Linked DNA regions of Variovorax sp. PBL-E5. The protein of the gene in region 1 interacts with the protein of each later gene in a pairwise test. Links are inferred from orthologs where the notes say so. Each region holds a gene or a part of one and is shown on either strand. Other genes may lie near its edges.

Region 1 (4,952 bases):
CTGCCCGACGAGACACCCGAAGGCCGCAGCATCGTCGAGCTCGCACGCCGCGGCGGCACCGACGACGCGCCGGTTGAGGGCGTGCGCTTCGTGCCCTTCACCGCGCAGACGCGCATGAGCGGCGTCGACCTGCCGCCGGCCGCGAACAGCCTCGATGCCGAATTCGTCACCCTGCGCAAGGGCGCTGTCGACGCGCTGCGCCGCCACGTCGAGGCGCTCGGCGGCGCGATGGCGACCGAGGTGATGCGCGCGGCCGATGCGGTGGCGCGCCGCGGCAGCACGCCGCTGGCGGTGGCCGAGGGCAGCCGCGTGCTCGGCATCGTCGAGCTCAAGGACATCGTCAAGACCGACATCAAGGAACGCTTCGCCGAGCTGCGCCGCATGGGCATCAAGACGGTGATGATCACCGGCGACAACAAGCTCACCGCTGCGGCCATCGCGGCCGAGGCCGGCGTCGACGATTTCCTCGCCGAGGCGACGCCCGAGGACAAGCTGGCGCTGATCCGCCAGTACCAGGCCGAAGGGCGGCTGGTCGCGATGACCGGCGACGGCACCAACGACGCGCCCGCGCTCGCGCAGGCCGATGTCGCGGTGGCGATGGGCAGCGGCACGCAGGCCGCGAAGGAGGCCGGCAACATGGTCGACCTGGACTCCAATCCGACCAAGCTGCTCGAAGTGGTCGAGACCGGCAAGGCGCTCCTGATGACGCGCGGCTCGCTCACCACCTTCTCGATCGCCAACGATGTCGCCAAGTACTTCGCGATCATCCCGGCGATCTTCGTCTCGACCTACCCGCAGCTCGGCGCGCTCAACGTGATGCGGCTCGCGAGCCCGTCGTCGGCGATCCTGTCGGCGGTGATCTTCAACGCGCTGGTGATCGTGTTCCTGATCCCGCTGGCGTTGAAGGGCGTGCGCTACCGGCCGGTCGGCGCGGCGGTGCTGCTGCGGCGCAATCTGGCGATCTACGGCCTTGGCGGCCTGGTTGTCCCTTTCATCGGCATCAAGCTCATCGACTGGCTGCTGGTGGCGGTCGGTCTCGTCTGAGGATCTTCATCATGACAAGCATCTTTCGTCCCGCGCTCGTGCTCTTCGCGCTGCTGAGCGCACTCACCGGGCTGGTCTATCCGCTGGTCGTCACCGGTGCCGCGCAGGCGGTCTTTCCGTCGCAGGCCGCGGGCAGCCTCGTCGTGCGCGACGGCCACGCGATCGGCTCGACGCTGATCGGCCAGAACTTCAGCGACCCCGGGCATTTCTGGGGCCGTCCATCGGCCACCGCGCCGATGCCCTACAACGCGGCCGCGTCGGGCGGCTCCAACCTGGGGCCGTCGAACCCCGCGCTGGTCGACGCGGTCAAGGGCCGCATCGAGGCCTTGCGCGCCGCCGATCCGGGCAACACCGCGCCGGTGCCGGCGGACCTCGTCACGGCCTCGGCCAGCGGGCTCGATCCGCACATCAGCCCGGCCGCCGCGCGCTACCAGGCGGCGCGCGTGGCGCGGCTGCGCAAGCTGCCGCCCGATCGCGTCGAGCAGCTGATCGACGACCACACCGAGGGTGCATTCCTCGGCCTGCTCGGCGAGCGGCGCGTGAACGTGCTCGCGCTCAACCTGGCGCTCGACCAGGCAGCCAGATGAAACACCCCAGGCTTGCCCGCTTGACGCCCGACGAGCGCCGCCATGGCCGGCGCAAGGACCCGGCAGTGCGCTAACCTGTCCTGTCCATGCAAGACGCCGTTCGCCCCGATCCCGACGCGCTGCTGGCGCAGCTGCGCGCCGAGGACGAGCGCACGCGGCGCGGCAAGCTGCGCATCTACTTCGGCGCCAGCGCCGGCGTCGGCAAGACCTGGGCCATGCTGAGCGCGGCGCAGCGCGAGCGCGCGGCGGGCCGCGACTTGGCTGTCGGCGTGGTCGAGACGCATGGCCGCAGCGAGACCGCGGCGCTGCTGGCCGGGCTCGGCACGCTGCCCCTTCGCGAGATCGCGTACCGCGGCCGCACGCTGGCCGAGTTCGACCTCGATGCCGCGCTCGCGCGCCATCCCGCGGTGCTGCTGGTCGACGAGCTCGCGCACACCAACGCGCCCGGCTCGCGCCATGCGAAGCGCTGGCAGGACGTGCAGGAGCTGCTGGCCGCGGGCATCGATGTCTGGTCGGCCATCAATGTGCAGCATCTGGAAAGCCTCAACGGCACGGTCGGCGCGATCACCGGCGTGCGCGTGCACGAGACCGTGCCCGACAGCGTGCTCGACGAGGCCGACGAGGTGGTGCTGGTCGATGTCACGCCCGACGAACTCACTGCGCGGCTGGCGGCCGGCAAGGTCTACCTGCCGCAGCAGGCCGAGCGCGCGGCGCAGAACTTCTTCCGCAAGGGCAACCTGATCGCGCTGCGCGAGATCGCGCTGCGCCGCACCGCCGAGCACGTGGAGGACGACGTGCGCGGCTGGCGCGTCGAGCAGTCCGGCGCGCGCGGCGATGCCGGGCCGCCGGCCTGGAACACCTCGGGCGCGATCCTCGCGTGCGTCGGCCCGCACGAGGGCGCCGGCCAGACGGTGCGCACTGCGGCGCGCCTGGCCGGCCAGCTCAACGTGCGCTGGCATGCGGCCTACGTCGAGACGCCGCGCCTGCAGCGGCTCGACGCGGCGCAGCGCGACCGCATCCTCGCGCTGCTCAAGCTGGCCGAGGAGCTGGGCGCGGCGACGGCGGTGCTGACCGGCATCGATGTCGCGGCGGAGCTGGCCCGCCAGGCGCAGCGGCTCAACTGCGCGACACTGGTCGTGGGCCGCGCCGAGCCGGCGGGCGGATGGCGGCGCTGGTGGCCTTCCAAAGGGCTGGCGGGCGAACTCGCGCGCCATGCGCCGGGCATCGACATCGTCGAGGTCGCGCGCGCCGACAGCGCGCGGCGGCTCGCGCATGCACAGGCCGGCCGGCGCAGTGGCGAGCTCGACGATGTCGAGGATGCCGACCGACCCCGGGCGCGCTGGCCCGGCTATGCGTGGACCGCGGCGATCAGCGTGGCGATCACGCTGCTGGCGACGCCGTTGTCGCACGTGCTGGAGCTGACCAACATCGTGATGCTGTTCCTGCTCGGCGTGGTCGGCGTGGCGCTGCGTTTCGGGCGCGGGCCGGCGGCCTTCGCGGCGCTGCTCAACGTCGCGGCCTTCGACTATTTCTTCGTGCCGCCGCGGCTGTCCTTCAGCGTCAGTGACGTGCAGTACCTGCTGACCTTCGTCGTCATGCTCGGCGTCGGCCTCCTGGTCGGCCAGCTCACCGCGGGGCTGCGCTTCGCGGCCGGCGTGTCGGCCAGCCGCGAGCGGCGCGCGCAATCGCTGTTCGAGCTCACGCGCGAACTGTCGGCCGCGCTCCAGAGCACGCAGGTGATCGCGCTCGGCGCGGCGGCGGTCCAAAGCCATTTCGGCGGCCAGGCGCTGGTGCTGGTGCCGGATGCCGGCGACCGGCTCGTGATGCCCGGCGAGCCGCCCGCGGGTTTCGATGCCTCGGTGGCCGATTGGGCCTTTCGCCAGGGGCAGCCGGCCGGCCTCGCGACTGCGACGCTGGCGGCGCAGCCCTGGCACTACGTGCCGCTCAAGGCGCCGATGCGGGTGCGCGGCGTGCTCGCGCTCGAGCCCGCACGGCCGCGCTGGCTGCTGATTCCCGAGCAGGTGCAGCAGCTCGACACGCTGGCGCGGCAGATCGCGATCGCGCTGGAGCGCGTGCACTATGTCGAGGTGGCGCAGCAGGCCCTGGTCGAGATGGAATCGGAGCGGCTGCGCAACGCGCTGCTGGGCGCGATCTCACACGACGTGCGCACGCCGTTGACCGCGCTCATCGCGCTGGCCGAATCGCTGCAGGCGCCGTCCGATGCCGCGGCCGATCCGCGCGCGGTGGCGCGCGCCATCGTCGCGCAGGCGCACCAGCTGCACGCGCTGGTCAACAACCTGCTGGACATGGCGCGGCTCGAAAGCGGCATCGCCGGCGGCGCGGTCAACCTGCGCCGCGAATGGCAGTCGGTGGAGGAGGTGGTCGGCGCCGCCATCCGCGCGGCACGGCCCGCGCTCGGCGACATGCCGGTGCGGACCGATCTGCCCGCCGAGCTGCCGCTGGTCGAGTTCGACGCCGTGCTGATCGAGCGCGTGCTGGTCAACCTGCTGGAGAACGCGGCCAAGTACGGCCGGCCGCCCGTCGTGGTCGGCGCGCGCGTCACGCCGAAGACGCTGGTGCTCACGGTGCGCGACCACGGGCCGGGCCTGCCGCCGTCGATGCAGGGCCAGGAACAGTTGCTGTTCGAGAAATTCACCCGCGGCCAGGCGGAGTCGGCCACGCCGGGCGTCGGCCTGGGCCTCGCCATCTGCAAGGCGGTGGTCGGCGCGCACGGCGGCGACATCGCGGCCACGAACGCCGTCGATGGCGGTGCAGAATTCGCGGTCACGCTGCCGCGCCGCGAGCCGCCCGAACCGGTGGCCGACAGCGGCGACTGATCGCCACGTCCATGCCCGCTCCCACCGCCATCGTCATCGAGGACGAACCGCAGATCCGCCGCTTCGTGCGCGGCGCGCTCGAGGCCGAGGGCTGGCTGGTGCATGAGGCCGGCACCTTGCGCGAAGGCCTGGCGGCGGCCGGCACGCGGCAGCCCGACCTGCTGGTGCTCGACCTCGGTCTGCCGGATGGCGACGGCGTCGCATTGATCCGCGACGTGCGCGGCTGGTCGGGCGTGCCGATCATCGTGCTCTCGGCGCGCACCGACGAGGCCGACAAGATCGCCGCACTCGATGCCGGCGCCGACGATTACCTGACCAAGCCCTTCGGCACCGGCGAACTGCTGGCGCGCGTGCGCGCCAACCTGCGCCGGCCGCGCGCGTCCGGTGGCGGCGATGAGCCCGAGCCGGTGTTCCGCTTCGGCGAGGTCGAGGTCGACCGCAGCGCACGGCTGGTGCGGCGCGCGGGCAGCGAGGTGCATCTCAC
Region 2 (4,645 bases), 4.7 Mb from region 1 along the record:
CGACCGCGGCGATGCCGAGGACCTGATGGGCCTGGTGCGCCACGACATCGGCCTGTCGGCGATGCAGCGGCGCTTTCCGCGCAAGGGCACCTGCCTCTCGATCTATTCGCGCACCGTCAACACCTGCGCGCCGCTGGCCGAGGTGCTCAAGCAGGCCTTTCCGTGGTGTGCCGAGTGGGAGGCCGAACTCAAGCGGCTGTTCGGCGCGTATGTCGATGCCAAGCAGCAGCAGAACGTACTCGACTACGACGACCTGCTGCTCTACTGGGCCGGCATGGTGGCCGAGCCGTCGCTGGCGGCGCAGATCGGCGCGCGCTTCGACCATGTGCTGGTCGACGAGTACCAGGACACGAACCTGTTGCAGGCCAGCATCCTGCGCGCCCTCAAGCCGGAGGGCCGCGGCGTCACCGTGGTCGGCGACGATGCGCAGTCGATCTATTCGTTCCGCGGCGCCACCGTGCGCAACATCCTCGACTTTCCGCAACAGTTCGGGCAGCCCGCGCGCATCGTCACGCTGGAGCGCAACTACCGCTCGACGCAGCCGATCCTCGATGTGTCCAACGCGATGATCGCCGCAGCCGCCGAGCGCCATGCCAAGACGCTGTGGACCGACAAGCCCTCGGCCGGCCGGCCGCAGCTGGTGCTGGTGGCCGACGAGGCGCAGCAGGCGCGCTTCGTGGCCGATCGCGTGCTCGCGCACCGCGAGGGCGGCCTGGCGCTCAAGTCGCAGGCGGTGCTGTTCCGCACCTCGGCGCACAGCGCGGCGCTCGAGCTCGAGCTGGTGCGGCGCAACATCCCCTTCGTCAAGTACGGCGGGCTCAAGTTCCTCGAAGCCGCGCACGTCAAGGACTTGCTCGCGGTGCTGCGCTTCGCGCAGAACCCGCGCGGACGCATGGCGGGTTTTCGCGTGACGCAGCTGATCCCGGGCATCGGCCCGGTCACGTCGACGCGGCTGCTCGATGCGATGGCCGAAGCCGCCGATCCGGCCGAAGCCGTGCGGGCCTTCGTGCCGCCCTCGGCCGCGCAGGCGGAGTGGGCGCGCTTCGCCGCCATCTATGCGGCCCTGCGCGCGCCCACGCTCGCATGGCCGGCCGACATGGACCTGGCCTTGCAGTGGTACCTGCCGCACCTGGAGCGCCTGCACGACGACGCGGTACTGCGGCGCGGCGATGTCGAGCAGCTCGCGCGGCTGGCCTCGGGTTATGCCTCGCGCGAGCGCTTCCTGACCGAGCTCACGCTGGACCCGCCCGAGGCGACGAGCGACCGGCCGGGGCCGCCGCTGCTCGACGAGGACTACCTGATCCTCTCGACCATCCATTCGGCCAAGGGGCAGGAATGGACCTCGGTGCACGTGCTCAACGTGGTCGACGGCTGCATCCCCGCCGATGTCGCGCAGGGCGCGCAGGAGCTCGAAGAAGAGCGGCGCCTGCTCTATGTCGCGATGACCCGGGCGCGCGACCACCTGCACCTGCTGGTGCCGCAGCGCTTCTACGTCACGCAGCAGGCGGCACGCGGCGACCGCCATCTCTATGCCGGCCGCACGCGCTTCATTTCCGCCGCCGATGCCGAGGGCTTCGACCAGCGGACCTGGCCGCCACCGCCCGAGCGCGCACCGCATGTGCCGGCACCGGCTGCGGCCATCGACCTGCTCGGCCGCATGCGCGCGGCCTGGCGCTGAGGCGGGGCGTCACTCTCATTTCGATAGCAACGAATGCCTGTCCAGCATGCATCTGGCGGCATCGAAAAAAGGGGATTGCAATTCGATGACAGCATGGGCATAGTGAACCGACCTTCCCCTCTTCCTTCTCCTTCCCCCGCTCTCTCCATCCCCCGTTTCGCCGGCCAGGCCCCCTTCCAGGGGCGTGGTCATTTCCCCAACCGTCAATTCCAGGAGGTCATTCATGAATTTGACGATCAGCGGTCATCACCTCGACGTCACCCCCGCTCTGCGCAATTACGTTACAGGCAAGCTGGACCGGATCACCCGCCATTTCGACCAGGTGGTCGATGTGAAGGTGATCCTCACGGTGGAAAAGCAAAAGGAAAAGGAACGCCGGCAACGAGCCGAGTGCAACATCCACGTCAAGGGCAATGACATGTTCGCGGAGTCGAGCCACGCTGATCTCTATGCCGCGGTCGATGAGCTGGTCGACAAGCTCGACCGGCAGGTCGTGCGGCACAAGGACCGCCTGCAGGACCATCATCACGAAGCACCCAAACGTGTGATGTAGTCCCCTTCTCCGGGCAAATACTCTTGCGGGCCGCTTCAAGCGGCCCTTTGCTTTTTTTGGGGCAGGTGCATAATCGCCCCCGCCCCGCCCCAACATGAACCGACTCGCGTCCATCCTGCCGCCCGCTCAAGTGCTCGTGAGCGTCGACGCCACCAGCAAGAAACGTGCTTTCGAAGAAGCCGGCTTGCTGTTCGAGAATCTCCACGGCCTGGGCCGCGCCCTCATCACCGACAGCCTTTTTGCCCGCGAGCGCCTGGGCTCCACCGGCCTCGGCCATGGCGTGGCCATTCCGCACGGCCGCATCAAGGGGCTCAAGTCGCCGATGGCCGCGGTGTTCCAGCTCGCCAACCCGATCGGCTTCGACGCCCCGGACGAGCAGCCCGTGGTGCTGCTGATCTTCCTGCTGGTGCCCGAGGCGGCCACCCAGAAACACCTTGAAATCCTTTCCGAGATTGCCGAACTCCTGAGCGACGCCAATCTGCGCGAGCAGATCAAGTCCAGCTCGGACGCCGCGAAGCTGCACGCACTGATCGCAGGATGGCAATCCGCCCAGGTCGCGTGAAGCGCGGCCCACCGGGACGGTCCGGCGCATGAAGCCCACCGTCATCAGCGCCGATGCGATGTTCGAGGAATTCCGCGGCTCGCTGCGGTGGGAATGGCTCGCGGGACTGGGCGCCTCGGAGCGTCATTTCGATGCCGAGGTCATCAGCCGCGCCCAGTCGGCCGCCGACCTGGTGGGCTACCTCAACTACATCCATCCGTACCGCGTGCAGATCCTCGGCGCGCGCGAGGTCGCCTACCTGACGCGCGGCACGGCCGCCGACTGCGAACGGCGCATCGCGCGCATCGTCACGCTCGAGCCGCCGATGCTGGTGCTGGCCGACGGGCAGCCCGCGCCGGACCAGCTGCTGTCGATCTGCGAGCGCGCCCAGCTGCCGCTGTTCGCCACGCGCGAATCCTCGGCCTTCGTGATCGATCTGCTGCGCGCCTATCTGTCCAAGCATTTTGCCGAGCGCACCTCGATGCACGGCGTGTTCATGGACATCCTGGGCCTGGGCGTGATGATCACCGGCGAGTCGGGCCTCGGCAAGAGCGAGCTCGGGCTGGAGCTGATCTCGCGCGGCAACGGCCTCGTGGCCGACGACGCGGTCGATCTCTACCGCATCAACCAGAACACGCTCGAAGGCCGCTGCCCCGAACTCCTGCAGAACCTGCTCGAGGTGCGCGGCATCGGCCTGCTCGACATCCGCGCGATCTTCGGCGAGACCGCGGTGCGCCGGAAGATGCGGCTCAAGCTCATCGTGCACCTGGTGCGGCGCGACAGCTTCGAGCGCGACTACGAGCGCATGCCCTCGGCGCCGCTCACGCAGGACGTGCTGGGCATCCCGGTGCGCAAGGTGATCATCCAGGTGGTCGCCGGCCGCAACATCGCCGTGCTGGTCGAGGCGGCGGTGCGCAACTCCATCCTGCAGCTGCGCGGCATCGACACCTATGCAGACTTCGTGGCGCGCCACCACAAGGCGATGGAAAGCGCCAGGGATCTCGATTAGCGTTTGTTTACACAATCGGCGCAGAGGCCGTAGAGCGACATCGCGTGGTCCTGCAGGATCCAGCCCTTGTCCTTTGCCACCGATTGCTGCCGGTTTTCGATCTCGGGGTCGTAGAACTCCTCGACCTTGCCGCACGAAGTGCAGATCAGGTGGTCGTGGTGCTTGCCCTCGTTGAGTTCGTACACCGCCTTGCCGCTCTCGAAATGGCTGCGCTCCAGGATGCCGGCCTGCTCGAACTGCGTCAGCACGCGGTAGACGGTGGCGAGGCCGACGTCGGAGTGCTCGTTGAGCAGCACGCGAAACACATCCTCGGCCGTCATGTGGCGCTGGCCGCCGTTCTGGAAGATCTCGAGAATCTTGAGGCGCGGCAGGGTGGCCTTCAGGCCCGTGTTCTTGAGTTCGTCGATGTTGGCCATGGTGGTTCCTCTCCTGCGGTGCGCGGGGCGCTCGCCAGGGGCCAACCGCTACAATGAGCCGATCATATCGCCTACCCTTCTTGCCATGCCTGCCATTCCCCAACGCCGCCTCTGGCTGCTGATCGGCGCCGTCGCGGCGAGCCTGAGTCTTGGCGCCTGCAGCAGCTTCACCGACCGCACCCGCAGCGCGCTGACCACCATCACGCCCTACAAGGTCGAAGTGGTGCAGGGCAATTTCGTCTCGAAGGAGCAGGTCGAGGCGCTCAGGCCCGGCATGTCCCGCCAGCAGGTGCGCGAGATCCTCGGCACCTCGCTGCTGAACGACATCTTCCATTCCAACCGCTGGGACTACGTGTTCACGATCCGGCGCCAGGGCGTGGAGCCGCAGGAGCGCCGGCTGACGCTGTTCTTCAAGGACGAGGCGCTCGACCATTTCTCGGGCGACCCG

The links. The genes of interacting proteins can lie anywhere in the genome.
Region 2: the proteins of WDLP6_RS03030 (region 1) and WDLP6_RS25650 interact in binary tests that used the Escherichia coli proteins (3 or more experiments, as listed by UniProt). The link is inferred for Variovorax sp. PBL-E5 from one-to-one orthologs.

The regions. Positions count from the first base shown.
Region 1 is NZ_LR594671.1:610,469-615,420, forward strand. Bases 1,362-4,668 are described here. They hold WDLP6_RS03030 (DUF4118 domain-containing protein), read left to right. Parts: upstream 1,362-1,717; coding sequence 1,718-4,468; downstream 4,469-4,668. Other genes in these bases: kdpC (potassium-transporting ATPase subunit KdpC), read left to right, coding at 1,362-1,631; kdpE (two-component system response regulator KdpE), read left to right, coding at 4,480-4,668. In the rest of the region: potassium-transporting ATPase subunit KdpB, read left to right, coding at 1-1,044; more of kdpC, read left to right, coding at 1,056-1,361; more of kdpE, read left to right, coding at 4,669-4,952. UniProt on the Escherichia coli protein: Member of the two-component regulatory system KdpD/KdpE involved in the regulation of the kdp operon. KdpD may function as a membrane-associated protein kinase that phosphorylates KdpE in response to environmental signals.
Region 2 is NZ_LR594671.1:5,264,896-5,269,540, reverse strand. What follows is about bases 1,060-4,059. They hold WDLP6_RS25650 (PTS sugar transporter subunit IIA), read left to right. Parts: upstream 1,060-2,325; coding sequence 2,326-2,793; downstream 2,794-4,059. Other genes in these bases: fur (ferric iron uptake transcriptional regulator), read right to left, coding at 3,778-4,059; hprK (HPr(Ser) kinase/phosphatase), read left to right, coding at 2,822-3,781; hpf (ribosome hibernation-promoting factor, HPF/YfiA family), read left to right, coding at 1,902-2,231; WDLP6_RS25660 (ATP-dependent helicase), read left to right, coding at 1,060-1,678. Also shown: more of WDLP6_RS25660, read left to right, coding at 1-1,059; more of fur, read right to left, coding at 4,060-4,197; WDLP6_RS25635 (outer membrane protein assembly factor BamE), read left to right, coding at 4,283-4,645. UniProt on the Escherichia coli protein: Seems to have a role in regulating nitrogen assimilation.